Regions from separate parts of the Nicoliella sp. ESL1149 genome, predicted to be linked through region 1. Evidence: predicted binding sites of a transcription regulator. Region 1 holds the regulator's gene; each other region holds the start of a gene.
What was found. Region 1 encodes CtsR, which represses protease genes until heat stress. Its sites were predicted from a motif close to TTGGTCAAAAAAGGTCAAANA; they were not measured.
Positions count from the first base shown of each region.

Region 1 (10,112 bases):
TCGCATCTTTATTTGTTACCATTTCAGTAGCTTTTAATTCAGCATTTTTAAATTTTTTGGATTCAACGATTGCTTCAATCGTTCAAGGTCGTCAAAGTGGAGTAAAAGAATTTTTCTATACTTTTATCTCCGCTATTGCCAGTCCTAAAATGGATCTTTTATGGGTCTTCATAACAGCGTTTCTTTTATGGGGATTTAAGTATAAAATACCTGCATTATGGGCGTTATTCACAATAATCGGTGGTGACGTGATTGGAACGATCATTAAACATTTGATCCAAAGACCACGACCAATGATGCATATGGCAAGTGATACGGGTTTTAGTTATCCAAGTGGACATGTCATGGGAAGTTTTTTGGTATTATCTATTATTTGGGTTTTAGTTGTGCCCCTTTTCAAGAAACAAAGTACCCAAGTTATTTTAAGAACGTTGTGTATTATAATTGTATTTCTTGTTATGTTATCACGGGTATATCTAAATGCTCATTATCCAACAGATACAATTGGAGCGGCGTTATTAGCATATGGTTGGTTAGAAGCCTCAGAGTGGTTATATATAAGAGTGGCTCCGTGGTTACGTCAATTTAGATTTGTTAGAAATTCTAAATATTAAAAAGAAAAGAGTGATGATTAATTTCATCACTCTTTATTTATTTAAAATATCATTCAACCATTCTAAAGCAAGTGGGAACCACTGGGCAACATGTGGATCGCTGGATTTAGAGTTCCAAGCCGTAAGGTCGTTTGCCATCCCCATCCCATGGGGACCATGATGGAAAAGATGTAATTCATTATCAATATGATGAGCATTAAGAGCTTCAGCATATTTTAATGAATTGATGCTTGGAACGAATGGATCATCAACAGTGTGCCAAATAAAAGTGGGAACGTTGTTATCATTGACACCATCTTCAGCTCTAATTTGATAATCAGCATTGACCCAATTTGAAATGGTTTCTTCTTTTTTGGGGAAACCCATTTTAAGGTCAATCACTGGATAGGAGAGAATCGTTGCAGCTGGCTTAAGTGATTCCTTAGAATGAGTTTGGGCCAAGAATTTCGGATTTTGATAAAGGTTATTGAAGAGGCTAACGATGTGACCACCGATTGAAAAACCAATAATTACGATTTGGTCTGGATCGATATTCCATTTCGAAGCGTTTTGTTTCAATAACTCAACTGATTTGGCTAATTCTAGTAAGGGCCAAGGCATTAGTGGATGTTTCTCCATATCAAAACTATAGCGAAGATAAAAACTTTGGTATCCTTGAGCTGTAAAAGACAATGCAAAACTTTCAGCTTGTTGAGGTGAAATGTGGTTATATGAACCACCTGGAACGATAATGACGGCTGGGTATTTGTAATGTTGTGATTCAACATCTGATGGCCGGACGTACCCTTGTAAATAAGCATTTGAATTTTCCAATAACTTTTTTTTAATTATTTGCATGTTCGGAACTCCTATTGAAATTTAATTAATTAAAATCATTGTATAATGAATCCACTAAAATTAAAGGAGTTCTTAAATTCTTAATTGCATTTTAAAATAAATTAGTATATAGTTAAAAATAAATTAAATACCTTAATTTCTTATAAGAGGTGCAGGGTTAAATAGTAGTCAAAAGGGAGCTAATTAAGTAGCTACGATCTTTTGTGAAAGGGAACCTTGCCGAAGGATGACAGTGCTTTTTCATTGTTAGACTGGGCCTAATGATAATATCGTTAGGACTGTCGCCAATTTGGCGGAGTGCTTCTAAGACTTCGAACGATTGTTAAGCGGCCTCTTATTGTAAGAGGTTTTTTTATTGTTATAATTCACGATTGTTGGAGGAAAAAAATGAGTGAAAAAAAAGGAACTAACTCTGTTAAAAGAGAGTTAAAGACCCGTCATGTTTCGATGATTGCCCTTGGGGGATGTATTGGAACCGGGTTGTTCGTTGCTAGTGGATCTACAATTAGTCAAGCTGGTCCAGGAGGAAGTTTAGTTGCTTATCTATTAATGGGAGCAATGGTGTACTTTTTAATGACCAGTTTAGGAGAAATGGCTACTAACATGCCAATTTCTGGCTCATTTGCGGCTTATTCTGCAAAATACGTTGATCCAGCATTAGGATTTGCCATGGGATGGAATTATTGGTTCAACTGGGCCATTACGGTTGCCGTTGATATCAGTACGGCTGCCCTTGTTATGGGATATTGGTTACCAGGTGTCCCTAGCTGGATTTGGAGTTTAATCGTTTTAATTTTGATTTTAGCGATTAACGCAATTTCAGTTGGTGCTTTCGGTGAAATCGAATTTTGGATGTCTTTGATCAAGATTGTAACGGTTATCATTTTCTTGGTAGTTGGGGTTTTAACGATTATCGGGATTATGGGTGGCGGTCACGCAATCGGGATGAGAAACTTCACTTATAAACAAGCTCCATTTGTTGGTGGAATTCCAGCGATTTTAGGAGTATTCGTTGTTGCCGGGTTCTCTTTCCAAGGAACTGAATTAGTTGGAATTACAGCTGGAGAATCTGATGATCCTCGTCACAGTGTTCCAAAGGCGATTCATTCTGTTTTCTGGAGAATTATTTTATTCTACATCTTTACAATTTTTATCATTGGAGCAATTATTCCATACACTAGTCATGACCTATTAGGTTCTAGTGCGTCTGATATTGCCATCAGTCCATTTACGTTAGTATTCAAACGGGCTGGACTTGCTGCGGCAGCAAGTATTATGAATGCCGTTATTTTAATTTCAGTAATTTCTTCTGCTAACTCCGGAATGTATGCTTCTACTCGGATGCTTTATTCAATGGCGGACGATAAATATGCTCCTAAGATTTTCAGTAAGGTTAACAAACGAGGAGTCCCAATGGCTGCTTTAGTAGTAACAACGTTTATTTCGTTAGCAACCTTTATTTCTAGTATTGCTGGTCCAAAGATTTATCTTTGGTTAGTGGCTGCATCTGGATTAACTGGATTTATTGCATGGTTGGGAATTGCAATTTCACACTTTAGATTTAGAAGAGCCTTTATTAAACAAGGACATAAGTTAAGTGAATTAAAATATCATGCAACATGGTTCCCGTTAGGACCAATCTTGTCATTGATCTTATGTATCTTAGTTATTGTTGGTCAAAACTTACAAGCTTTTGCTGATTTTGATTGGGAACAAATTGGGATTACTTATATCAGTGTGCCATTAGTATTGATTCTATACGTTGTTTATAAGATCAAGAATAAGACGCATTTGATTCCATTAGATAAAGTTGATGTAAGTCCAACTAATTTAAAGGATGAAAAACAAAAGAGCTAAAATGCTTGTTGTTTTAAGATTTTTGTAATACTATTAGAGTATAAATAAATCGAAATTAATGTGTATTTATAAGTAGATAATACAGAGAAGTAATGGTGCTGAGAATTACTAATCGAAAAGTCCGATACACAAAAATGGTAGTCAATCCTACACGGTCAGTGCCGTTATCACTTTTGAGGGTCTATTAATTTAGAAACTTGGGTGGTACCGCGGAAAAGAAAGCTTTCGTCCCTGTGACGGAGGCTTTCTTTTTATTTTGGGGAGGATATAAAAATGTTAGATTTAAAAATGATTCGAAATAAAGAAGACTGGGTAAAAGATAAACTTGCTACCCGAGGAATTAAACCAGAAGCAATCGATGAACTTTTAAAATACGATAAGCAACGTCGTGATTTAATCTTAGAAAGTGAACAGTTAAAAGCACAAAGAAATACTGTTTCTGATCAAATTGCAACTATGAAACGGAACAAGGAAGATGCTAGTTCTGCAATTGATGAAATGAAACAAGTTGGGAAACGGGTTAAAGAATTAGATGCCCAACTTGCTCAAGTTAAGGAAGACGAAAAGAATTTAGCAGCTCACTTACCAAACATTCCCGCTGATGGGGTGCCAATTAGTTTAACTGAAGATGGTTCTAAAGAATTACGTCGAGTTGGCGATATTCCAAAATTCAGTTTTACACCAAAGCATCATTGGGATATTGCTGAAAAATTAGGAATTTTGAACTTTGAAAGAAGTGCCAAAGTTGCTGGAAGTCGTTTTGTATACTACATTGGTGCTGGTTCATTATTAGAACGTGCGATTTATAACTTTTTCTTAGATCAAAATACTTCTGTAGGTTATAAGGAAATTATCCCACCATACATGGTTAATTCAGCATCAATGTACGGAACTGGTCAATTCCCTAAATTTTTGGAAAAGAAGGCTGGATTTGAAATTGCAGATAGTGATTTAACTATGATTCCAACTGCTGAAGTTCCATTGGTTAATTACTATCGGGATGAAGTTTTACCAGCTGATCAACTTCCAATTAAATTCACTGCATTAACTCCTGCTTTCCGTTCTGAAGCCGGAAGTGCTGGACGTGACACGCGTGGTTTAATTCGGATGCACCAATTCAACAAGGTTGAAATGGTGCAATTTACTAAACCTGATGAATCATGGCAAGCATTGGAAGAAATTACTAATGAAGCTGAAAGACTATTGAAGTTACTCAAGATTCCATACCATGTAATTACATTAACTACTAGTGACATGAGTTTCACTGCTGCAATGACTCATGATTTGGAAGTTTGGATGCCTGCCCAAAATTGTTACCGTGAAATTTCAAGTTGTTCAAATACGACTGATTTCCAAGCTCGTCGTGCCCACATTCAATATCGTGATGAAAAGGGTCGTTTACAATACGTAAATACTCTTAATGGTTCAGGGCTTGCTGTTGGTAGAACTGTTGCTGCTATTTTGGAAAACTTCCAAAATGAAGATGGAACTGTTAATGTTCCAGAAGTTCTTCAACCTTATATGCATGGAATGAAGAAAATTACTAAGGAAACACAATTTTAAAATTTTAAAAAATTGGAATTCAAAATGAATTCCAATTTTTTTATTTTTTGGGTGGACAATTAAAAATGTATCATGTATAATTAATTTCTGTTGTCAAGATATATCAACTTGATGACAAAGTAATAATAAAAAGTAGTTGACAGTTAATTAACGAAATGTTATTATTAAATAGTTGTCTTGCTTATCGGAGCAAGGCGTTAACACATGAAAGATGGATTATGGAGGATTAGCTCAGTTGGGAGAGCATCTGCCTTACAAGCAGGAGGTCACAGGTTCGAGCCCTGTATCCTCCATCTTTCGAGCCGTTAGCTCAGCCGGTAGAGCATCTGACTTTTAATCAGAGGGTCGGGAGTTCGAACCTCCCACGGCTCATTGCCAGAAAAATTTAATATTGCATGTATGCGGGCGTGGCGGAACTGGCAGACGCGCTAGATTTAGGTTCTAGTGTCTTAATTGACATGGGGGTTCGAGTCCCTTCGCCCGCACTTAAATCCCATGCCGACTTAGCTCAGTTGGTTAGAGCGCATCACTAGTAATGATGAGGTCGGGCGTTCGAATCGTCTAGTCGGCATAAATGCGGAAGTAGTTCAGTGGTAGAACGCCACCTTGCCATGGTGGAGGTCGCGGGTTCGAGTCCCGTCTTCCGCTTTTTAATCTACTGCCGGGGTGGCGGAATTGGCAGACGCACAGGACTTAAAATCCTGCGGTTAGTGATAACCGTACCGGTTCGATCCCGGTCCTCGGCATTTTTAATATTAATATAATGCACCCATAGCGCAACTGGATAGAGTGTCTGACTACGAATCAGAAGGTTGTAGGTTCGACTCCTACTGGGTGCATTTTTTATTTTCGGGAAGTGGCTCAGCTTGGTAGAGCACCTGGTTTGGGACCAGGGGGTCGCAGGTTCGAATCCTGTCTTCCCGATTCGAAAAACTGAATATAAAAAGAAACATCGGGAAATAGCTCAGCTTGGTAGAGCGCTGCGTTCGGGACGCAGAGGTCGCAAGTTCGAATCTTGTTTTCCCGATTTTTTATTTTATTTAAAATCAAAATACTTTTAATTTCGTAAATATATTCGTATAATGAAAGTCAATATTAGTCAAAGTTAGGTGGACATTATGCATGGTAAAAATATTTCTGATATGATTGAAAAATATCTAAAGCAAGTTCTATCTAACGATGCAGAAATAGAAATTCGCCGATCAGAAATCGCAAATCAGTTTCATGTTGTTCCATCGCAAATTAATTACGTTATAAAGACTCGCTTTACTATAGAAAATGGATATGTCGTAGAAAGTAAACGAGGTGGTGGAGGATACATTAAAATTGAAAAAGTTCGTTTGCTAGATAACTTAGAGATTTTGGACTCTTTAATTGAAATGATTGGTGATGAAATATCTCTGCGCAATGGGAATTCAGTTATTCATTCGTTATATCGAGATGGTTTAATTTCAAAGCGGGAAAGTGTATTATTGCTAACTACGATTAGTCATAATGCACTTAACTGTAAGGATTCTAAAAATGAAAAACGACTACGAGCAAGGATTCTTATCTCAATTCTAAATCGTTTGAGATATGATAGCTAAAGTTTAAAAGTAGGAGGCTCGTTATGGAAAATTTATTTACACCAAGCGCAAGAAATGTATTAGTAATTGCTCAAGAACAAGCACGCCAATTTAAACATCAAGCTGTTGGAACAGAACATTTATTGCTAGCTTTATCGATGGAGCCTAGCGGAATTGCTTATAAAACGATGGAGCAATTAGCAATCAATGAAGATGACCTAAGAGGAGAAATTGAACATTTGACTGGTTTTGGAAACTTAACCGGAATTGATGAAAATACCTACTTACCATACTCACCTAAAGCAAAGGATGTTTTATCAACTGCAGGCGCAATTGCCCGCCAGTACGGAGCAACTAAAGTAGGAACGGAACATCTTTTGTTAGCGTTGATTAGCAGTGATGAAATTTTATCAGCACGGGTATTGATCAACCTTGGATTTAATATTAACTCCGTTCGAAAGGTTACGCTTAGAAAAATGGGTGTTAGCGGTGTTTCTACTAAACAGGCAAAATTGAATGCTAATCGAAATTCTCAACCAAAGGGACCAACGCCTACATTGGATTCTTTAGCAACTGATTTAACGGAAGAAGCTCGTGAAAATCGCTTAGATCCAATTATTGGACGTAAAAAAGAAGTTAAACGAGTAATTCAAATCTTAAGTCGGAGAACTAAGAATAACCCAGTTCTAATTGGAGAACCTGGGGTTGGTAAAACTGCTGTAGCAGAGGGAATTGCCGAAAAAATTGTTGAAGGTGAAGTTCCTGCTGACATGATGAATAAACGATTAATGATGTTAGATATGGGATCATTAGTCGCAGGTACAAAGTATCGTGGAGAGTTTGAAAGTCGTCTAAAGAAAGTAATCGACGAAATGAAAGCTGCAAAGAACATTATTCTTTTCATTGACGAACTTCATACTTTAATTGGAGCTGGAGGAGCAGAAGGAGCAATCGATGCTTCTAATATTTTGAAACCCTCATTAGCTCGAGGAACGATTCAAGTGATGGGTTCAACAACGCTTGATGAATACCAAAAACACATTGAGTCTGATTCAGCATTAGAACGTCGTTTTGCAACGGTTCAAGTTGATGAGCCAACGAAAGAACAAGCCGTCAAAATTTTATCTGGATTGCGGCCTAAATATGAAGAATATCATCACGTTAATATTAGTGACGATGCAATCAAAGCAGCCGTGAGCCTATCAAGTCGTTATATTCAAGATCGTTTCTTACCAGATAAAGCCATTGATTTGGTTGATGAAGCTGCAGCAAAGGTTAGAATTGATAACCAATCCAGTCATTTATCTAAAGAAGAAAATGAAGTTCGGAAATTAGATCAAGCAAAAGAAAAGGCGATTGAAGAACAAGATTTCGAAAAAGCAGCTAAGCTAAGAAAAGAAGCTCAAATTGCTCAAGATAAACTAGATAAATTAGATGCGGAACAACAAAAGAAAAATGATCATGAATATAAACTAAAGGTAACTCCTGAAGATATTGCTCAAATCGTTTCTGAATGGACTAAGATTCCTGTTACTCAAATGACAAAACAAGATGCTGATAAATTAGTTCATCTTGAAGATATCTTGCATAAGAGAGTGATTGGTCAAGATGAGGCGGTTTCAGCAGTTGCTAGAGCGGTTCGACGGGCTAGAAGTGGATTAAAGGATCCTAAACGGCCAATTGGATCATTTATTTTTCTTGGACCTACTGGAGTTGGAAAAACTCAATTAGCCAAGTCACTTGCTTCTGCAATGTTTGGATCCGAAAAAGATTTAATCAGAGTGGACATGAGTGAGTATATGGAAAAATACTCCATTAGTCGTTTGATTGGTTCTGCACCTGGATATGTTGGTTATGACGAAGGGGGTCAATTGACCGAAAAAGTTCGTCAACATCCATATTCAGTTGTTTTATTAGATGAAGTTGAAAAAGCTCATCCAGACGTTTTTAATTTATTACTTCAAGTTTTGGATGATGGGTATTTAACCGATTCCAAAGGGCGTCGAGTGGACTTTAGGAATACAATTATCATCATGACTTCTAATTTAGGAGCCGCAACTTTACGTGATAAAAAGACGGTTGGTTTTGGTGCCGAAAAAGCTAATGCTGATAGCTATAAAGAGATGGCTGCTACAATTCGCCATCAATTGAAAGAATACTTTAAACCAGAATTCCTAAATCGAATTGATGAAGTTGTTATTTTCCATCAACTTAATAAGAAACAATTACATCAAATTGTAAAATTAATGTTGCATACTTTGATTGATAGAATTGAAAAGCAAAATGTTAAGATTAAGGTTACGCCATCTGCAATTGATATTGTTGCAAAGGATGGGTTTGATCCTGAATATGGTGCTCGCCCAATTCAACGAGCAATTCAAAATCAATTAGAAGATCCGATTAGTGAATTATTATTATCTGGAAAGGTAGCTAGTGGTGATCAAATTACAATTGGTTCTCATTCAGGTAAGTTAACTTTTAAAGTAAATGACAAAAGCGCAAAAGTTTTGAATAGCTAAGTTAATGTTGACTTTTTATATTAATTTGGGTATGATAATAGTTGTATGTTTGCGAATTGAAATGAATTACTGCGATATATTGTCCGTATGTAGTTCTCATAAGACCCAAAAGTAGGATGAGAAATCTTATTTTGGGCTTTTTTTTGCTCAAAATACGGTCAAAATATCAAAAAATATGTTTTGTAACATAAATGTAATATTTCAATTAGCGTAAAATTTAGAGAGGTGAATGATTTGGCAGGACATTTAGTTAAATATGGAAAACACCGTATCCGTAGAAGTTATTCTCGAATCAAGGAAGTTCTTGATTTACCTAACTTGATTGAGATTCAAACTAATTCTTATCAATGGTTCTTAGATAAAGGCCTAAAGGAAATGTTTAATGACATTATGCCAATCCAAGATTTCCAAGGTAAGTTATCTTTGGAATACGTTGATTATAAGTTATTAGATCCTAAGTATACGGTAGAAGAAGCAAGAGCACATGAAGCTAACTACTCAGCTCCTCTTCACATTACTTTGAAGTTGACTAACCATGAAACTGGTGAAATCAAAACCCAAGATGTTTTCTTTGGTGATTTCCCACTTATGACTGAACAAGGAACCTTCATTATTAATGGTGCGGAACGTGTTATTGTTTCTCAATTAGTTCGTTCTCCAGGTGTCTTTTTCCATAAAGAAGAAAGCAAGAGTGGTCGAATTTCATACGGAACTACTGTTATTCCTAACCGTGGTGCTTGGATGGAATTTGAAACTGATGCTAAGAACCTATCTTATGTTCGTATTGATAGAACGCGTAAATTACCTATTACTGAATTAGTTCGGGCTTTAGGTTTCGGTTCTGATAGCGAAATTACTGATATCTTAGGTAGTAATGATAGTTTAGCATTAACTCTTGAAAAAGATGTTCACAAGAATAGTGATGATTCCCGTGTTGAAGAATCATTAAAGGACATCTATGAACGTCTACGTCCAGGTGAACCTAAGACTGCTGAATCAGCTAGAAACTTGTTAACTACTCGTTTCTTTGATCCTAAACGTTATGACATGGCTCCAGTTGGTCGTTTCAAGACAAATAACAAGTTAAGCTTAAAGAACCGTTTAGTTGGCTTAACATTAGCTGAAACATTAGCTGATCCTGATACTGGTGAAATTAT
Region 1 is NZ_JBYLUE010000002.1:385,664-395,775, reverse strand. Features, by position in the region: gene AC3B6G_RS02130 (phosphatase PAP2 family protein) at 1-614, shown strand, start outside; gene AC3B6G_RS02125 (lp_1002 family arylesterase) at 648-1,451, opposite strand; lysine riboswitch at 1,588-1,762, shown strand; gene AC3B6G_RS02120 (amino acid permease) at 1,839-3,308, shown strand; gene serS (serine--tRNA ligase) at 3,582-4,871, shown strand; tRNA gene AC3B6G_RS02110 (tRNA-Val) at 5,092-5,164, shown strand; tRNA gene AC3B6G_RS02105 (tRNA-Lys) at 5,171-5,243, shown strand; tRNA gene AC3B6G_RS02100 (tRNA-Leu) at 5,273-5,356, shown strand; tRNA gene AC3B6G_RS02095 (tRNA-Thr) at 5,369-5,442, shown strand; tRNA gene AC3B6G_RS02090 (tRNA-Gly) at 5,448-5,519, shown strand; tRNA gene AC3B6G_RS02085 (tRNA-Leu) at 5,532-5,617, shown strand; tRNA gene AC3B6G_RS02080 (tRNA-Arg) at 5,637-5,710, shown strand; tRNA gene AC3B6G_RS02075 (tRNA-Pro) at 5,722-5,795, shown strand; tRNA gene AC3B6G_RS02070 (tRNA-Pro) at 5,825-5,898, shown strand; gene AC3B6G_RS02065 (CtsR family transcriptional regulator) at 5,990-6,457, shown strand; gene AC3B6G_RS02060 (ATP-dependent Clp protease ATP-binding subunit) at 6,481-8,955, shown strand; gene rpoB (DNA-directed RNA polymerase subunit beta) at 9,190-10,112, shown strand, end outside.

Region 2 (10,112 bases), 650 kb from region 1:
TTATCTGATTCATTAGAAACGGCGTTACGGTTAAGTGACGGATATGCAGTGATCGATTTAATGGGAAAGGGAAAGAATCTTGTCTTTTCTGAACATTATTCATGTCCTTATTGTGGTTTTACGGTTGGTAAGTTGGAACCACGCCTCTTTTCTTTTAATTCGCCACTTGGCGCTTGTCCTGATTGTGATGGATTAGGAATTAAGTTAGATGTTGATCCTGATTTAGTAATTCCAGATAAAAGTCAAACGATTTATAATGGTGCAATTGCTCCTTGGGATCCTAGTGGTTCTGAATATTATGGAAATATGCTGAAACAAGCATGTGAACAATTCAAGATTGATATGAATAAACCATTCAATAAGTTAACTAAGAAACAACGTGATTTGTTAATGTATGGTTCCGGAACGAAATTATTCCACTTTAAGTTTGAAAGTCATTATGGTGGGATGAAAGATTTAGATATGCCATTTGAGGGAGTCATCAAGAACATTGAACGGCGTTTTAACAATACTCATAGTGAATTTACAAGAAAAGTATTACGTCAATATATGACGGAATTGACTTGTCAAACTTGTCATGGATATCGACTTAATCCTAAGGCGTTAAGTGTTAAGATTGATGGAAAACAAATTAGTGAGACGAGTAATTTAGATATTGAAAAAGAAATAAACTTTTTTGATGGATTAAAGTTTGGCGAACAAGATGAAGTTGTAGCTAAACCAATTTTGAAAGAAATTCATGATCGACTAAGTTTCTTAGAGAACGTGGGGTTAGGTTATTTGACGTTATCTCGAGCTGCAGGAACTTTATCTGGTGGTGAAGCCCAACGGATTCGATTGGCAACCCAAATTGGTTCTAATTTATCTGGCGTGTTATATGTGTTAGATGAACCTTCAATCGGGTTACATCAACGGGATAATCAACGTTTGATCAATTCGTTAAAATCAATGCGTGATTTAGGAAACACACTTGTGGTAGTAGAACATGACCGTGATACCATGGAACAGGCTGATTATATTGTTGATGTCGGCCCGGGAGCTGGAGTTAAGGGTGGCGAAATTATGGCTGCTGGAACTCCTAAACAGGTTGCTAGAAATCATCATTCAATCACCGGTGATTATCTTGCAAATCGAAAGTTTATTCCGGTTCCTTTGAAACGCCGGAAAGGAAACAAGAAAAAAATTACCGTTACTGGAGCTCAGGCTCATAATTTAAAGGATATTACAGTATCATTTCCACTAGGAGAATTCGTTGTGGTTACTGGGGTCTCTGGATCCGGGAAATCAACGTTAGTTAATATGGTTTTAAAACGGGCATTAGCTCAAAAGTTAAACCATAATTCAGAAAAACCAGGTAAATATAAGTCAATCCGCGGTTATAAGAATATTGATAAAATCGTTAATATTGACCAGAGTCCAATTGGTCGAACACCACGAAGTAACCCTGCTACTTATACTGGTGTTTTTGATGATATTCGCACCTTGTTTGCTGAGACGAATGAGGCTAAACTACGTGGTTACCAGAAGGGACGTTTTAGTTTTAACGTTAAGGGTGGTCGTTGCGAAACCTGTCATGGAGATGGAATTTTAAAAATTGAAATGAATTTCTTGCCGGATGTTTATGTTCCTTGTGAAGTTTGTCATGGAAAACGCTATAATTCCGAAACTTTGGAAATTGAATATAAAGGAAAGAATATTGCTGATGTTTTGGATATGACTGTAGATGAAGCATTGGATTTCTTTAGTGCAATTCCTAAGATTACTCGTAAACTTAAAACGATTTCTGAAGTTGGTTTAGGCTATGTTAAGCTGGGTCAATCCGCAACAACTTTATCTGGTGGTGAAGCTCAACGAATGAAGTTATCAGCAGAACTGTATAAACAATCGCGTGGGAAAAATCTTTACATTTTAGACGAACCAACGATTGGGCTGCATACTGATGATATTGGACGCTTATTAAAGATTCTTCATGCCTTGGTCGATAAGGGTAATTCTGTTTTGATCATTGAACATAGTTTAGATGTAATTAAAACGGCTGATTACTTAATTGATATGGGACCTGAAGGTGGCGATGGTGGTGGACAAGTAATTGCTACTGGAACCCCTGAAGAAGTGGCGAAAGTTAAAGAAAGCTATACTGGTCAATTTTTGAAACCGGTCTTAAAACAAGATACTGCCTTGACTAAAGAGGCATTGAAAAAGAAGAAATAAGTATTCTAGATTAATTTGTGGTATACTACAGTCTGATTTAAAACAGAAGAAGGGAGGGATTAACATGACGAATGCAACCCGAAAACCTAAAATTGTTGTGATTGGTGGTGGAACAGGTTTACCAGTTATTTTAAAACAATTACGAGATCAAACAGTTGATGTAACTGCAGTGGTGACCGTCGCAGATGATGGTGGATCATCGGGGATTTTAAGAAATGATATTAAATTGGTACCCCCTGGTGATTTAAGAAATGCGATTGATGCGTTATCAACAGATGATGAATTAAGTAAACAGTTGTTTCAATATCGTTTTCACAGGGATGATCATTTTTTAGGTGGTCATACGGTTGGAAATTTATTAATCGCGGCTTTATCTGAAATGAAGGGCGGAATTAATAATGCAGTTCAAACCCTCTCTCAAATAATGCATATCAAGGGGCATGTTTATCCTTCTTGTGATAAGTTAATTACGCTGCATGCCCGATTTACTGATGGAACTGAAGTGGCTGGTGAAACTGAAATCACTAACACTTTAAAACCAATCATTAAAGAATGGGTAACTCGTGATGATAAACAGGGAGATCCAACTGCAGTTCCTGAAGTGATTGATGCCATTATGAATGCAGACCAAATTGTAATGGGGCCAGGAAGTTTATTTACTAGTATATTACCGAACCTATTGATTCCAGATTTAGGAACGGCGGTTTTGAAGTCGCCAGCTCCCGTTATATATATATGTAATATTATGACGCAATATGGAGAAACTGAACATTTCAGTGATGCAGACCACGTTAGGGCATTGAACCATAATTTGGGACATCAATTTATTGATACTGTGTTGGTTAATTCAAGACCAGTGCCTAATGATTATATTAATGAAAATGAGTTTGATGAATCATCACATCAAGTAACTCATGACGAAAAAGGTCTTGCTGAACAACATTGTAAATCAATTCAGGGGGATTTCTTACGATTGGTTAATCATGGCGCTTATCATAATGGACAAGCCGTTGTGGAGCAATTATTAAAATTACTTCATTGATTATTAAAATGAAGTGGAGGAATTTAGATTGTCTTACGCTAGTCACGTTAAAAAGGAACTAACAACTCTAAACGTTCATCGGGACAATGCCAAAGCAGAATTAATGGCATTGATTAGAATGAATGGCTCACTGACGATTGTTGATCATTCTTTTAACTTGAATGTTCAAACCGAAAATCCTGCAATTGCACGGCGAATTTATCTTTTGCTTCTTCAATTTTATGATGTGGAAAGTAACGTTGTTGTTCGAAAACGAATGAAACTAAAAAAGAATAACTTGTATGTTGTAAGAGTTAATAGTGATGTTTCTGCAGTTTTAAAAGATTTAGGGATTCTAGAAAATTATCAGTTGGTAGAACGAGTTCCTAAAGAATTGTTACAGTCCGATGCTCAAGTTCGTTCATATTTACGTGGCGCTTTTTTAGCTGGCGGATCTGTTAATAATCCTGAAAAATCACGTTATCATTTAGAGATTTATTCCCAATATGAAGATCACAATGAAATGATTGCTGAAATGATGAATCATTATAATTTAAATGCTCGAATGACTGAACGAAGAAATGGATACATCACCTATTTAAAGGGTGCTGAACAAATTGCTGACTTCTTGCAGTTAATTGGGGCAACTAATTCAATGTTACAATTTGAGGATATTAGGATTATGCGTGATATGCGTAACTCGGTTAATCGTTTAGTTAATTGTGAAAATGCAAATATGAATAAAGTTGCTAATGCAGCGACCAAGCAGATTGCTAATATTAAATTGATTAGTGATACAGTTGGGCTAGATCATTTACCTGAAAAATTAAAGGAAGTTGCTGAAGTTCGAATTCAAAATCCAGAAGTTAGTTTAAAAGAATTAGGAACAATGTTACCTAGTGGTTCCATTTCAAAATCTGGAATTAATCATCGGCTTCGAAAAATTAATGAATTTGCTGAAGAATTAAAAGATGAAAAAGTTGAATAGTTAATTTAGATACAAAAAGAGCCATCGGATTTAATCCGATGGCTCTTTTATTTTTTTAAGATTATTTCTTCGTATTACGAGGATCATCTTTGTTAGTCATAATACCATCAAGTAATCCATATTTAACAGCTTCTTCAGCAGTTAAGTAGTTATCACGATCAGTATCACGATTGATTTTAGCAACTGTTTGACCAGAATTTTCAGCTAAAATCTTATTTAACATCTTACGGGCACTTAAGATGGATTCAGCGGCGATTTCAATATCACTTTGCTTTCCTTGAGCACCACCAGAAGGTTGGTGAATCATAACTTGAGCATGTGGTAAAGCAAAACGCTTCCCCTTAGTACCTGAAGAGCAGAGAACACTTGCCATTGAAGCAGCCATTCCCATTACGATGGTTTGAACATCTGATTTAACAAATTTCATTGTATCGTAAATTGCCATTCCAGAAGTAATGACACCACCTGGAGAATTAATGTATAAGTAAATATCTTTATCGGAATCTTGAGCATCTAAGAATAATAATTGAGCGATGATCGAGTTTGCCATGTTATCTTCGATTGGACCAGAAAGCATAATGATACGATCCTTTAATAATCGAGAATAAATATCGTAAGCTCTTTCGCCACCACCTGATTTTTCAATCACTGTTGGGATTAAGTTCATAAATAATTCCCTCCTTAAATAATTATCTAAATTAACAACCTTAATTTTAAATGATTGGTCAATTAAGGTCAAAACATTTGCCTAAAAATAAAGACTCATTTAATAAAATGAGTCTTTAATGCGCCTGGGGGGAATCGAACCCTCATCTCAAGAACCGGAATCTTACGTGCGATCCATTACACTACAGGCGCAAAATAATTAATAAATCTGGTTTAAAACACTTATCTAATATATCTTAAATTGAACTTTTTTTCAAGCTGAAATAACTTTGTAAGTTTTAAGCACAACAGTTGCAAATGAAAAAATTGACTGATAAAATTAGTCTTGTAATGAAGTTGCTGGGTAATTTGAAGTTATTTATAAGTAGAACTTCATTGCTGACATACTATTTCAAAAGTGGTAGAATACTAACGTACTGCTTTTAAATAATATAAAAATATTATTCCCTAAGGAGGAAATACAGTATGACAGTAAAGATTGGTATTAATGGTTTCGGCCGTATTGGTCGTTTAGCTTTCAGACGTATTAAGCAATTAAACTCAAAGGATATTGAAGTTGTAGCTATCAATGATTTAACTACTCCTGCAATGTTAGCATACTTATTGAAGTATGATTCTACACATGGCAAGTATCCTGGTGAAGTTTCTTCTACTGACAACGGTATCGTTGTTGATGGTAAGGAATACCCTGTATACGCTGAACCAGATGCTTCAAAGATTCCATGGGTTAAGAATGATGGCGTTGACTTCGTTCTTGAATGTACTGGATTCTACACTTCAAAAGAAAAGTCAGAAGCTCATATCAAGGCCGGTGTAAAGCGTGTCTTAGTTTCAGCACCTGCTGGTAATGATGTTAAGACTGTTGTTCCTAACGTTAACTTGGACACTCTTGACCATGATGACGTTATCGTTTCCGCTGGTTCATGTACCACTAGTTGTTTAGCACCTATGGCTTACTGGATCAACGAAAAGTACGGTATTAAGGTCGGTAGTATGGTTACTGCCCACTCATACACTGCTACTCAAGCAACTCTTGATGGTCCTGTAAGCAAGAAGGTTCAAAACAACCGTGCTGCTGCTATCAATATTATTCCTCACTCTTCTGGTGCTGCTAAGGCTATTGGTTTAGTTGTTCCTGAATTAAACGGTAAGTTAACTGGTTACGCTTTACGTGTACCTACTCCAGATGGTTCAGTAACTCAATTAGACTTTGTTCCTAAGACTAAGATCGATGCTGAAGAATTAAACGATTACTTAAGAAGCAAAGAAAACGATGCCTTTGGTTACACCGATGATGAAGTTGTATCAACTGATATCCGTGACGATACTCATGGTTCATTATTAGAAACTGCCTTCACTAAGGTTATTTCTGGTGATGATGACGAACAAATCGTTCGTGTATTAGCATGGTACGATAATGAATACGGATTCACATGTAACATGGTTCGTACTTTATTACACTTCGCTAAACTATAAAATAAAGTTTAAACAAACAGAAAAAAGATGGGTTTCTTTCCCATCTTTTTTTGTATCATAATTACTGATATGCAAGGTGTATGCTTTGAGAAATAATGCTAAATGTTGTATATTAGTATTGTATTCAAAACAAAAACTTAAGGGGGATTCTAAATTGGCTAAATTAACTATTTCTGATTTAGATTTAAAAGATAAAAAAGTTTTAATGCGTGTCGACTTTAATGTCCCAATTAAAGACGGCGTAATTGGTGATGACAACCGTATCGTGGCTGCATTACCTTCAATCAAGTATGTAATTGAACATGATGGTAAAGCCATCTTGTTCTCACACTTAGGTCGTGTTAAGACCGAAGATGATAAGAAAGAACTTTCACTTCGTCCAGTTGCTGAACGTCTTTCAAATCTTCTTAACAAGCCTGTTACTTTTGTTCCTACGAACGAAGGAAAACAATTTGAAGACGCTATTAACAACATGAGTGATGGCGAAGTATTATTAGCTGAAAACACTCGTTTCCAAGATGTTATTGATGGCAAATACGTTAAACGTGAATCCGGTAACGATCCTAAATTAGGTGAATACTGGGCTTCATTAGGTGATGTATTTATTAATGATGCTTTCGGTACTGCTCATCGTTCCCACGCTTCTAATGTCGGTATTGCTACTGCCATGGAAAAAGCTGGTAAGCCTGCCGCTGCTGGTTTCTTAATGGTTAAGGAAATCAAGTACTTAGGTAATGCTGTTGATAATCCTAAACGTCCATTCGTTGCTATCTTAGGTGGTGCCAAAGTTTCTGATAAGATTGGTGTTATTGACCACTTATTAGGTAAAGCTGATAAGATTATCATTGGTGGTGGAATGACTTATACATTCTACGCTGCTAAGGGTATCAAGATTGGAAACTCTCTTGTTGAAAAAGACAAGATCGATGTTGCTAAGGAAATCTTAGCAAAGGGTGGCGACAAGATCGTCTTACCTGTTGATAACGTATGTGCACCTAAGTTCGATAACGATGCTAAGTCAGAAGTTGTCGAAGGTGACATTCCTGATGGTGAAATGGCCTTAGATATTGGCCCTAAGTCAATTGCTGAATTTGAAAACGTTCTTAAGACTGCTAAGACAGTTGTATGGAATGGACCTATGGGTGTGTTCGAATTAAGCAACTTTGCTAAGGGTACCCTTTCAATTGGTCGTTACCTTGGTGAATTAACTGATGCTACTACCATTGTTGGTGGTGGTGATTCAACTGCTGCTGTTAAGAAGCTTGGTGTTGCTGATAAGTTAAGCCATGTTTCTACTGGTGGTGGAGCTTCACTTCAATATCTTGAAGGAAACGTATTACCTGGTATTGCTTCATTAAGCGACAAGTAATCCTTACAAATTAGATAAGAAATTGCCAATGATTAATTTCATTGGCTTTTTTGTTTTCCAAAGGTTTTGGTTTATAGTAAAATGGTAATATTAGTCCTGAAGGAAAGGATGACTTAAATTGCCAAAAAGAACGCCAATTATTGCTGCTAATTGGAAAATGAACATGACACCTAAAGATGTGGCACCTTATGTAAAAGATTTAACTACTAATTTACCAAATAAATTGGACCGAGAAGTTGTAATTGCTGCCTCACCTCTTTTCTTGGAGCAATTAGTCCAGTTAACGGAGGGGTCTTGCGTCGATGTTGCTGCAGAAGATTGTTATTTTAAAGACTCTGGAGCATATACAGGAGCGATTAGCCCCAAATGTTTATCTCAAATTGGAATTAGATATGTTCTAGCTGGTCATTCAGAACGGAAAATGTACTTTCATGAAACAGATGAAACATTAAATAAAAAGGTTCATGCAATTTTAAGAAACAAAATGACACCAATCGTTTGTTGTGATGAAACTTTAATTCGTTCACAAGTTAGTCACAAGGGTGAATGGGTCGTTAGTCCAGTTATTAGTGCTTTAAAGGGAATCTCCATTAAAGAAGCTGAACATATTGTGATGGCTTATGAACCTACATGGGCGATTGGAACTGGAGAAAGTGCTAGTGCGGATGAGGCTGAAGAAGGATGCCGATTAATTAGAGCAACCATTAGTCATTTATACTCTCAAGAAATTGCTGAACGTGTGAGGGTTCTTTATGGTGGTAGTGTTTCTGATGATAACGTAAATGATTTAATGAATCAGCCTGATATCGATGGAGTTTTAGTTGGAACAGCTAGTTTAAATCCCAACAGTTTTTTAAAACTAATTAATTATTGATAAAAATATGGGTGGTTTATGCTGTATGTATTGGTTTTAAAATTAAAAAATGGTATTATAAAATAGTATTAATAAATGGGTAGTGGACGGATCCATACATAATCACTTATGATTATAAACTTCCGTTTAGGAAGACCGTTCAAGATACGTTAACCTTGATTCCTAAGGTAACAACTTTATATTAAGGAGAGAATCATATGTCAATTATTTCCGATATTTATGCTCGCGAAGTCTTAGACTCTCGTGGTAACCCAACTGTTGAAGTTGAACTTTATACTGAAGCCGGCGCATTTGGCCGTGGAATCGTACCTTCTGGTGCATCTACTGGTGAACACGAAGCTGTCGAACTACGTGATGGTGACAAGAACCGTTACATGGGTAAAGGTGTTACTAAAGCTGTTGACAATGTTAACAACATTATTGCTAAAGAAATTGTTGGTTACGATGTAACTGATCAAATGGCAATTGATAAAGCAATGATTAAACTTGACGGTACTCCAAACAAGGGTAAGTTAGGTGCAAACGCTATTTTAGGTGTTTCCTTAGCTGCTGCTCGTGCCGCTGCTGACGAATTAGGTGTTCCATTATACAACTACATTGGTGGTTTCTACGGTCACGTATTACCAACTCCAATGATGAACGTTATCAATGGTGGAAAGCATGCTAACAACAAGGTTGATTTCCAAGAATTTATGATCATGCCTGTTGGTGCCAAGTCTGTTAAACAAGCTATTCGTATGGGTTCAGAAACATTCCATAACTTAAAGAACATCCTTAACGAACGTGGATACTCCACTGCCGTTGGTGATGAAGGTGGATTTGCTCCTGACTTAAAGAACAATGAAGAACCATTTGAAATTTTAATTGAAGCGATCAAACGTGCTGGTTACAAGCCAGGTAAGGATATTTCTATTGCCTTTGACTGTGCTTCATCTGAATTCTACGATCCAGAAACTAAGAAGTACAACTTAAAGGGTGACGGCAAGTCATACACTGCTAGTGAATTCGTTAAGTTACTTGAAAGCTTAGTAGACAAGTACCCAATCGTTTCAATCGAAGATCCTTTGGATGAAAACGAATGGGATGACTGGAAAGAAGCTACTGCTGAATTAGGTAAGAAAGTACAACTTGTTGGTGATGACTTGTTCGTTACTAACCCTAAGTTCTTAGCTAAGGGTATCAAGATGGGTGTTGCTAACTCAATCTTAATCAAGCTTAACCAAATCGGTACTTTAACTGAAACTGTTGAAGCTGTTGAAGAAGCTAAAGAAGCAGGTTACACTGCTATTGTTTCTCACCGTTCTGGTGAAACTGAAGATACCACTATTGCTGATTTAGTTGTTGCATTGAACGCTGGTCAAATTAAGACTGGTTCAATGAGTCGTGGTGAAAGAATTGCTAAGTACAATCAATTAATGAGAATTGAAGATCAACTTGGTGATGTTGCTCAATACAAGGGTATTCATTCATTCTACAACTTATCAGACCAAGCTCGTGAAAACATCAT
Region 2 is NZ_JBYLUE010000002.1:1,032,625-1,042,736, forward strand. Features, by position in the region: gene uvrA (excinuclease ABC subunit UvrA) at 1-2,211, shown strand, start outside; gene AC3B6G_RS04995 (gluconeogenesis factor YvcK family protein) at 2,276-3,253, shown strand; gene whiA (DNA-binding protein WhiA) at 3,282-4,220, shown strand; gene AC3B6G_RS05005 (ATP-dependent Clp protease proteolytic subunit) at 4,282-4,887, opposite strand; tRNA gene AC3B6G_RS05010 (tRNA-Arg) at 5,007-5,078, opposite strand; gene gap (type I glyceraldehyde-3-phosphate dehydrogenase) at 5,352-6,362, shown strand; gene AC3B6G_RS05020 (phosphoglycerate kinase) at 6,517-7,731, shown strand; gene tpiA (triose-phosphate isomerase) at 7,850-8,605, shown strand; gene eno (phosphopyruvate hydratase) at 8,803-10,112, shown strand, end outside.
Region 2: a site for CtsR is predicted at 4,942-4,962, ahead of AC3B6G_RS05005 (ATP-dependent Clp protease proteolytic subunit). Genes of this name have one in related genera too.

Region 3 (10,112 bases), 210 kb from region 1:
GTCAAATGGTGACGATTTCTAATATGATTCACTGGTTCGGTGATTTAGATCAATTAATCGTTAAATAATTAAATATCTTTGATAAATAATTAGCTTGTGTTAAGATAAGTAATAGTTATTTGAATCGAAAATTAAAAGTCGCACTTCTCTTTTGGAAAAGTGCGACTTTTACAAGTTAATGAAGAAGGTGATTGAGATGGTAATGATTCCAGAGTCGGTCATTGATGATATTAGACAAAAAGTTAATATTGTTGATGTTATTGCTCAGTATGTTCAATTAAAAAAAGAGGGAAAAAACCTATTTGGAAAATGTCCATTTCAATCTGAAAAAACACCATCTTTTTCAGTATCAGAAGATAAACAAATTTTTCATTGTTTTAGTTGTGGGCGTGGTGGCAATGTTTTTAAATTTTTAATGGATTTAAAGGGAATTTCATTTCCAGAAGCAGTAAAAGAAGTTGCAAAGGAACAGGACATTAAAATTCCCAAGCAATATACTGCTGAAAGAGTTGCCAGTCCTCAACAGGTAGAGAAAAATAATTTAATTAATTTGTACGATAAAGTCTCCAAACTTTATCATCATATTTTGATAAATACTCAAGTTGGTGAAAAGGCACTTGATTATCTACATGAACGTGGTTTAACTGATGAAATAATTGAAACTTTTAATTTAGGATATGCACCATCAGGAGTTCTGATTCCATTTCTAAAACAGCAGAACGTTGACTATCAAAAGATTCGTCATTCTGGTTTAGTAGCTGAAAAAAAGGATGGGGATTTAACAGATCGCTTTTTTGATCGGATTATGTATCCAATAAGAAATAAAAGTGGTCATACAATTGCATTCTCAGGAAGAGTTTTAACAAAGAAAAAAGTTCAAGCTAAATATTTAAATAGTCCAGAAACTTTGATTTTTAATAAAGGAAAAACGATTTTTAACTATGATTTAGCCCGTAAAGCAATTAACGAGACTGGAAATGTCATTCTTTTTGAAGGCTTTATGGATGTAATATCAGCTTATCAATCTGGAGTTAAAAATGGAATTGCTTCGATGGGAACTAGTTTAACGGATGGCCAAATATATGATATTGAGCGAATTACAAAACAATTATATGTTTGTTATGACGGTGATGAACCAGGCCAAAATGCGATTGATAGAGCTTTAAAACTATTATCTCAAAATAGTCGACTTAATTTAGGGGTTATTCAGATGCCGGATGGAACGGATCCGGATGAATATCGTCAGAAAAATGGTGAAGAAAAATTCCGCTTAGTAATCCAGAATGCTAAGGAGAGTGCCGTTAGTTTTCAATTAAACTTTTTACAAAAGAGTTTTAATTTAAACAATGAAGAAGAGCGGTTAGCTTATATTGATGCTGCCCTAAAAGTAATCGCAACGATTAACTCGCCAGTTGAAAGGGATGTTTATTTAAAACGATTATCGAAACAATTTGACGTTGATGTTGCTAGTTTAAATTCTCAGCTATCTACATTTGTTAATCAGCATAATTATCATCAAAAAAGAAGAGCTCCTCGGATTAACATCACTTTAAAAGAACAGGCTCCTCAAAAGCCAAAATATACACAAATTCAATGTGCAGAAAGATATTTACTTTATCGAATGTTACACAATCGTGATATCTGGATAAAAGTCACTGGAATAAAGAATTTTCATTTTTGTGATGTTGAATATCAAACCTTATATATGTTTGCTGAGGAATATTTTAAGACCCATGATAGTTATAAAGTTGCTGGGTTTATTGATTTTTTAAAGAAAGATAAGTATCAAAAGTGGGCAATGTCTTTAGAAAACATCGATATTCCAGTTCAAAGTTCTGACGAAGAACTGGCTGATTATGTTAAAATAGTAATGTATGTTGCTCCATTGAAACAAAAAATTAAAGCAATGGAACATGATCTTCAAGTAGCTACTCACATTGGAGATATTGAAAGACAAGTCCAATTAGGAATGGATTTAATTAAATCTAGAAATGAATTAGATAAACAGAAAAATATGGTGTTAAAGATTTAATTTAATAGGGGGACTTTAAATGACAAAAAAAGAACAAAATGCTGAAATTAAGGCTTCAGTAAAGGCTTTAATTAAAAAATACAAAAAAACGGGACACGTTTTGTATGATGAAATAAATGATAGTGTCATTATTCCACTGAAATTAAATGAAACTAAAACGGATGATTTATTAGAAAAAATTGAAGATTCGGGAATTAGTGTTGTTGATAAAAATGGTGATCCTGATCCTAGAGCCTTAAAGGCAGCAAAGAAAGTTACTAAGAAGGAACTTAGTAATACTGCTTCTGCTCCTACCGGGGTTAAAATTAATGATCCTGTTCGGATGTACTTAAAGGAAATTGGACGAGTTCCTTTATTGACTGCTGATCAAGAAGTTGATTTAGCGTTAAGAATCGAAAAGGGCGATGAACGAGCTAAACAAGAATTGGCAGAAGCTAATTTACGTTTGGTTGTTTCAATTGCTAAAAGATATGTTGGTCGTGGAATGCAATTTCTTGATTTAATCCAAGAAGGAAACATGGGATTAATGAAGGCTGTTGAAAAATTTGATTACCGTAAGGGATTTAAATTTTCTACCTATGCTACTTGGTGGATTCGTCAAGCTATCACGCGTGCTATTGCTGACCAAGCCCGAACAATTCGGATTCCAGTTCATATGGTTGAAACAATTAACAAATTGATTCGAATTCAACGTCAATTGCTTCAAGATTTAGGACGAGAACCTTTACCTGAAGAAATTGGGGCAGAAATGGATATGCCTACTGCCAAAGTTCGTAGTATCTTAAAGATTTCTCAAGAACCCGTTTCTTTGGAAACACCTATTGGTGAAGAGGACGATTCCCATCTTGGTGATTTCATTAAGGATCAAGATGCAACTAGTCCTGCTGATCACGCGGCTTATGAGTTATTGAAGGAACAATTAGAAGGGGTATTAGATACCTTAACTGATCGTGAAGAAAATGTTTTACGGCTTCGTTTTGGATTAGATGATGGAAGAACCCGGACTTTAGAAGAAGTCGGGAAAGTCTTTGGGGTTACCCGTGAAAGAATTCGTCAAATCGAAGCAAAAGCATTACGAAAACTTCGTCATCCCTCAAGAAGTAAACAATTAAAGGATTTCTTATAATCTAAATATGTTCATTTAAGAGCGGTAAGACGCTCTTTTCTTTTATATTAATATGAGTAGGAGTTTAAATCTTGAATATAAATCATTTGTCAAAACGTTTGATGGCAGTTGCGAAACAAGTCCCTGTTAATAGTCGGCTTGCAGATATTGGTTCTGATCATGCATATCTACCAATTTATTTGGCTGAAAATAAGCAAATTCAATATGGGGTTGTTGGAGAAGTTGCTGCTGGTCCATTAGATAATGCAAAAGAGGATATTTTAAATGCTAATTTGGATAATGTATTAATGCCTAGACTGGCGGATGGACTAGCTGCAATTAAGAAAACCGATGCTGTTGATGTGATTACAATTGCTGGAATGGGTGGAACATTGATTACTTCTATTTTAGAAAACGGTCAAGAAAAGTTAGTTCATCGTCCCCGTTTAATTTTGCAACCAAATGTAAATGCTAAATCAATTCGTAGTTGGTTAATTCATCATCATTATCAACTTAGTAATGAATTTATCTTGGAAGAAGACGGTCATATTTATGAAATTCTAGTTGCTGACGGCGTTGATGTTCCTAAAAAATATAGTGAAGAAGAATTAACTTTTGGACCATTCCTACTAAAAAAACATTCAGCAACCTTCGTAGCTAAATGGGAAGATAAATTACGACGTTTGAACAAGGTTTTGGTTCAAATGAATAAGGCTGCTGATGTTCCAGAAGCTAATGTTAATAAAATTAAAGTGCAGATTGATACAATCAAAGGAGTGTTAAATCAATGATTGGAAAAGATTTAGTTGAACGATTCGAGCAATTTGCTCCACAAGATATAAAGGTGGGAAATGACCCAGTTGGATTACAAATTGGTGATTTATCTAGACCGGTGAAAAAAGTCATGACAACTTTAGATGTACGTCCTGAAGTGGTTGATGAAGCAATTGATAATAATGTTGATTTTATTTTTGCACATCATCCAGTTATGTTTCGACCAGCTAAAAATTTAGATTTAAGTAATCCTCAGAACAGAATGTATGCTAAAATAATTGAACATCATATTACCGTCTATGCTGCCCATACTAATCTTGATAACGCAGATGGTGGTATGAATGATTGGTTCGTTGAACAAATGGACTTATTAAATCCTGAAGGGTTAGTGCCATTTGGTGTTTATAATAATAATCCTTATTCGATGGGGCGAGTGGGAGACTTACCCAATCCAATTACTGTTAAACAATTTGCAGAGCAATGTAAGTTATGGTTTCATGTTAAAGGGTTACGATTGGTTTCTCATCAACCAGATAAAATTGTGCATAGAGTAGCAATTTTAGGTGGTGATGGAGGAAAATTCTACCATGAAGCAATTAAGCATCATGCCGATGTTTATGTTACGGGTGATGTTTATTATCATACTGGTCATGATATGCTTGCTGATGGGTTGAGTGTTGTAGACCCTGGACATAATATTGAAAAAATTTGTATTCCTCACTTACATCAACTATTTGATAAATGGGCCCAAGAAAATAACTGGAAAATTGAAGTAATCGAATCAAAAGTTAATACAGATCCATTTACTTTTATCTAAATAATACTTAGATTGATAATTAATGGTCAATAAAGGTCAAAATGTTTTAAATTTGTAATATTTTCTGCTATTATACTTAGTAATTAATAAATTAATTACTAAGTATTTTTTATAAAAGAGAGTGAAATTATGAATCCAGAAAACTTAACTGATGCTGTTAGTCAGGCTTTGGCTGAAGCACAAAAAGTATGTGTAAATCGAAAGATTCAATCAATCGATATTCCACAGTTATTTAAATTCTTAATTCAACCAGGTGAATTAGCTCGTCAAATCTATTCTAGTCTGGGATTAAATATTGATGATTTAGAACATGAAATTGATAATGAAATTGATAGTTTACCAACTGTCGAAGGAAATGTTCAATATGGTCAAGGAGTAAGTAATGATTTATATCAATTACTCCAAAATGCTGACCAAATTAAAACAAAGTTAGGTGACCAATTCGTTGCAATTGATACACTTACTTTAGCGTTAATGAAAATTGATACTAAATTAACTGATTATTTAAAACAACATGATATTACAGAACAAAAAGTCATGAACGAAGTTGAAAAAATTCGTGGAGGTGAAAAAGTGACATCTAAAAATCAAGAAGATAATTTTCAAGCATTAAAGAAGTATGGTACTGACTTAGTTGCAGCAGCAAGAAGTGGTAAATTAGGACCAGTTATCGGCCGTGATAATGAAATTTTGAGTGTTATTCGAATCTTATCTCGCATGACCAAGAATAATCCAATTTTAATTGGTGATCCTGGAGTTGGAAAAACTGCTATTGTTGAGGGATTAGCTAAACGAATTGCGGTTGACGATGTTCCTGATAATTTAAAGAACAAGACTATCTTTGAATTGGATATGAGTTCGTTAATTGCGGGAGCTAAGTATCGTGGAGAATTTGAAGAACGTCTAAAAGCGGTTCTTAAAGAGGTTCAAAAATCAAATGGTGATATCATCATGTTTATTGATGAAATCCATACAATCGTTGGAGCTGGAAAGACTGAAGGTAGTATGGATGCTGGAAACATCTTGAAACCAATGCTAGCTCGTGGAGATTTACATTTAATCGGAGCTACGACCCGGGATGAATATCGGAAGTATTTGGAAAAGGATAAAGCTTTAGAAAGACGTTTCCAAAGAGTATCCGTTAATGAACCATCTGTTGACGATACAATTACGATTCTACGGGGATTAAAGGAACGTTTGGAAATTCATCATGGTGTGCGGATTCATGATAATGCCCTAGTAGCTGCAGCAAAATTATCCGATCGCTATATTACTGATCGTTTCTTACCTGATAAAGCAATTGATTTAGTTGATGAAGCATCTTCTACGATTGAAGTTGAAATGAATTCTAGTCCAACAGAATTAGACCAAAGTAAACGTCAATTACTTCGTCAAGAAGTAGAATTAAAAGCTTTAAAGAATGAAACAGATGCAGCATCTAAGAAGCGGTTAACTGATTTGCAGCCTGAAATTGCTGAAACAAAAGAAAAGGTCAATAATTTAACAGCTCGTTGGCAACGTGAAAAAGACGCGATTAAAACCGTTGGTGATAAGAAACGTCAATTGAACCAAGCCAAGAATGATCTTCAACAAGCTGAAAGTAAAAGTGATTACGATAAAGTTGGTGAACTTCAAAATGGAGTTATTCCAAAGTTAAAGAAGGAATTAGCTGATTTGGAATCACAAGATAATTCTAAAGATTGGTTAGTTGAGGAATCTGTTACTAGTAATGAAATCGCTGAGGTCGTTAGCCGTCATACTGGAATCCCAGTTACTAAACTAGTGAAGGGTGAACGAGAAAAATTACTTCATTTAGCGGATAATCTCCACAAACGAGTAATTGGTCAAGACCAAGCTGTCAACGCTGTTGCTGATGCAGTTATTCGTTCGCGGGCTGGATTACAAGATCCTAGTCGGCCATTAGGTTCATTCTTATTCTTAGGACCAACTGGAGTTGGTAAAACAGAATTAGCAAAAGCATTAGCCGATGATTTATTTGATTCAGAGAATCATATGGTAAGAATTGATATGTCTGAATATATGGAAAAAGAATCTGTCTCTCGATTAGTTGGAGCAGCTCCTGGATATGTTGGTTATGAAGAAGGTGGCCAATTAACAGAAGCAGTTCGTCGAAATCCTTATACAATCGTGTTATTTGATGAAATTGAAAAAGCTCATCCTGATGTCTTTAATATTTTATTACAAGTATTAGATGATGGTCGTTTAACTGATAGCCAGGGCAGAACGGTTGACTTTAAAAATACCATTTTAATTATGACTTCTAATTTAGGTTCTGATATTTTATTGAAGGGCACAAATGATAAGGGCCAGATTAGTCCTGAGGCAAAAGAACAGGTTAATAAACTATTAACGACAAGGTTTAAACCAGAATTCTTAAACCGAATTGATGATAAAATCTTGTTCACACCATTAACACTTAAAGATGTTGAACAAATTGTCGTTAAATTGATCAAACAAGTCGAAAGTCGTCTTAATGATCAAGCAATTCAAGTTAAAATTGATTCTGATGCAACTAATTGGATTGCCAAGAATGGTTATGAACCTGAGTATGGAGCTCGTCCATTACAAAGATTTGTCACTAATTATGTAGAAACACCATTAGCAAAATTAATTGTTGGGGATAAATTAAAACCACATTCTACAGTTAAGATTCAATTAGTCGATAATAAGTTACAGTTTAATGTTGAATAAAAATAAAAAGCAATCAACCAAACGGTTGATTGCTTTTATATTCAATAATTTAATTATGAGTTTTTGCTAATTAATCTAGTACCAAAAATAGCAATAAATGAAACGATAATTCCCATGCAACCCATGGTCATTACATTATAGCTTTGGCCTAATAGTTGATTACCAATGTAGCCGATGACAACTCCAAGTAGGAATGCCCAAACAGCAGCTACAATAATTGAAGTAATAGAACGCATCATATCCACCTCACTTAAGTATGCTTAAATTCTATCACAAATATTAAAAAATACAATTGAATGAGTTAGTTTTAAAATAAATCAAATTAAGAAAAACTCTGTTATAATAACATTCAAGGAAGGATGATAAAATTGAAATATGTACCGTTTCAGATTATGAGTTCGTATAGTTTATTACACAGCACCATTTCAATCTATGATTTGATACGAATCGCTAGGGATAGAGGTTATGAATCCCTTGCTTTGACCGATCGGAATGTGATGTATGGAACTGTCGAATTTTATAATCAGTGCATACAAAATGGTATTCATCCAATTATCGGTTTAACGTTAACTTTACAGGGCTTAGTAATTGATACTCGTGATTTTGATTTGATTTTAATTGCTCAGAATCAAACTGGTTATCATAATCTGCTTAAACTTTCAACGTTAAAAATGAAAAAAGAAGATCGCCCTTTAATTTGGGATGAAATTAAAAACACTTTAGCTGGTTTAAGTATTATAACACCCCTAGATGGTGAAATTAGAGAGTTAATACAACTTAACAATAATTCTGAATTAATTCAATATTGTAATATCATGGCTTCCGCAAACTTTGATTCACAATTTTTTGGAATCAGTGCCCATGAAAACGATAATGTATTATCGAAATTAAAAGAATTAATTACGCGGACTGGGAATCAATTAATTGCTCTTGATCCGATTAAGTATTTGAATCCAGAAGATGAATTTGTTTGCAAAGTAATGGAATCAATTGAAAGCGGAAGTAAAATCGTTAGTCCGATTGAAGAAAGTCGTCATGTTGGACCACAATGGCTTAAACCAATTGATAAGATAATAAGTGATTTTTCAAGAAATGGGTTGGATAAAGCACTCCAATCAACAGTTACATTGAGTGAAAATTGCCAAGTCAAGATTGAAAAACGTCCAACGCAGTTGCCACATTTTGAAAACAAAGAAAAAATTTCTTCAAAAGATTATTTGATTCAATTGTGTCAAAATGGTTTAAAACAAAGAATTGCTGCTCATCAAATCAATAATCAAGCTTTTGATAAATATCAAGAAAGATTGATGCATGAATTGAAAATCATTGATGAAATGGGGTTCAATGATTATTTCTTGATCGTTTGGGACATTATTAATTATGCCCATCAAGTAGGGATAATGACTGGTCCGGGAAGAGGTTCAGCTGCTGGGTCATTAGTATCCTATACTTTATTCATTACTGATGTTGATCCGATTCATTATGATTTACTTTTTGAAAGATTTTTAAATCCTGAAAGAGCCCAAATGCCTGATATTGATTTAGATATTCCAGATGATAAAAGAGACGTTATTTTAAAATATGTTCATGATAAATATGGTGATGACCGAGTTGCACAAATTATAACCTTTGGAACATTTGGTGCTAAACAAGGTCTCCGTGATGTGGGACGAGTTTTTGGGATGAACCCACAACAAATTAATAAAATTAGTAAAACTGTCCCAAGTGAGCTGAACATCACATTAAAGTCAGCATATCAAAAGTCAAAACCCTTGCAAAATATAATTGAAGATGAAAAACTAAATCAATTAATTTTTAAGGTTGCCCTTAAGTTAGAAGGATTACCACGTCATTTTGGTACCCATGCTGCAGGATTGATTTTAAGTGCAGTTCCATTAGTTGAAATGACCCCTTTACAGCCAGGAAATGATAATATGTTAATGACCCAGTATTCAAAAAATTATGCCGAGGAAGTGGGACTATTAAAAATTGATTTTCTTGGTCTTCGTAATCTGTCAACTCTTGCTAATATTGTTAAAATCGTTAATCAAGACCAACCTGATTTTAAGATTAGTGATATTGATTTGAACGACCCACAAACACTAGAACTATTTCAAAATGGCGATACAAACGGTGTTTTCCAATTCGAATCAAGCGGAATTAAACGCGTTTTACGAGAATTACATCCCGATAATTTTGGTTTAGTGGCAGCTGTTGATGCTCTTTATCGTCCTGGACCAATGCATAATATTGATACATTCATTAAACGAAAAAAAGGAGAGGAACGGGTAACTTATCCAGCTCCAGAATTAAAACCAATTTTAGCTTCAACTTTTGGAATTATTGTCTACCAAGAGCAAGTAATGCAGGTTGCTTCTGTTATGGGTGGTTTTAGCTTAGGGCAGGCCGATATTTTACGACGGGCAATGAGTAAAAAGAAACATGCTGTCATGGATGCAATGGGTGATAAATTTATGGCGGGAGCTGAAAAACGTGGATTTAGTAGCCAAGTTGCCCACCAGACCTTTGATTATATTGATCAATTTGCTAGTTACGGTTTTAATAAATCCCATGCAGTTGCTTATAGTAAAATGGCTTTCGAGTTAGCTTATTTAAAAACTCATTATAGTATGCCTTTCTATACTGAAATTCTAAACGGAGTTTTAGGAAAT
Region 3 is NZ_JBYLUE010000002.1:171,098-181,209, reverse strand. Features, by position in the region: gene glyS (glycine--tRNA ligase subunit beta) at 1-68, shown strand, start outside; gene dnaG (DNA primase) at 197-2,032, shown strand; gene rpoD (RNA polymerase sigma factor RpoD) at 2,052-3,158, shown strand; gene AC3B6G_RS00910 (tRNA (adenine(22)-N(1))-methyltransferase) at 3,230-3,928, shown strand; gene AC3B6G_RS00905 (Nif3-like dinuclear metal center hexameric protein) at 3,925-4,728, shown strand; gene clpB (ATP-dependent chaperone ClpB) at 4,858-7,440, shown strand; gene AC3B6G_RS00895 (DUF2929 family protein) at 7,494-7,679, opposite strand; gene dnaE (DNA polymerase III subunit alpha) at 7,809-10,112, shown strand, end outside.
Region 3: a site for CtsR is predicted at 4,751-4,771, ahead of clpB (ATP-dependent chaperone ClpB). Genes of this name have one in related genera too.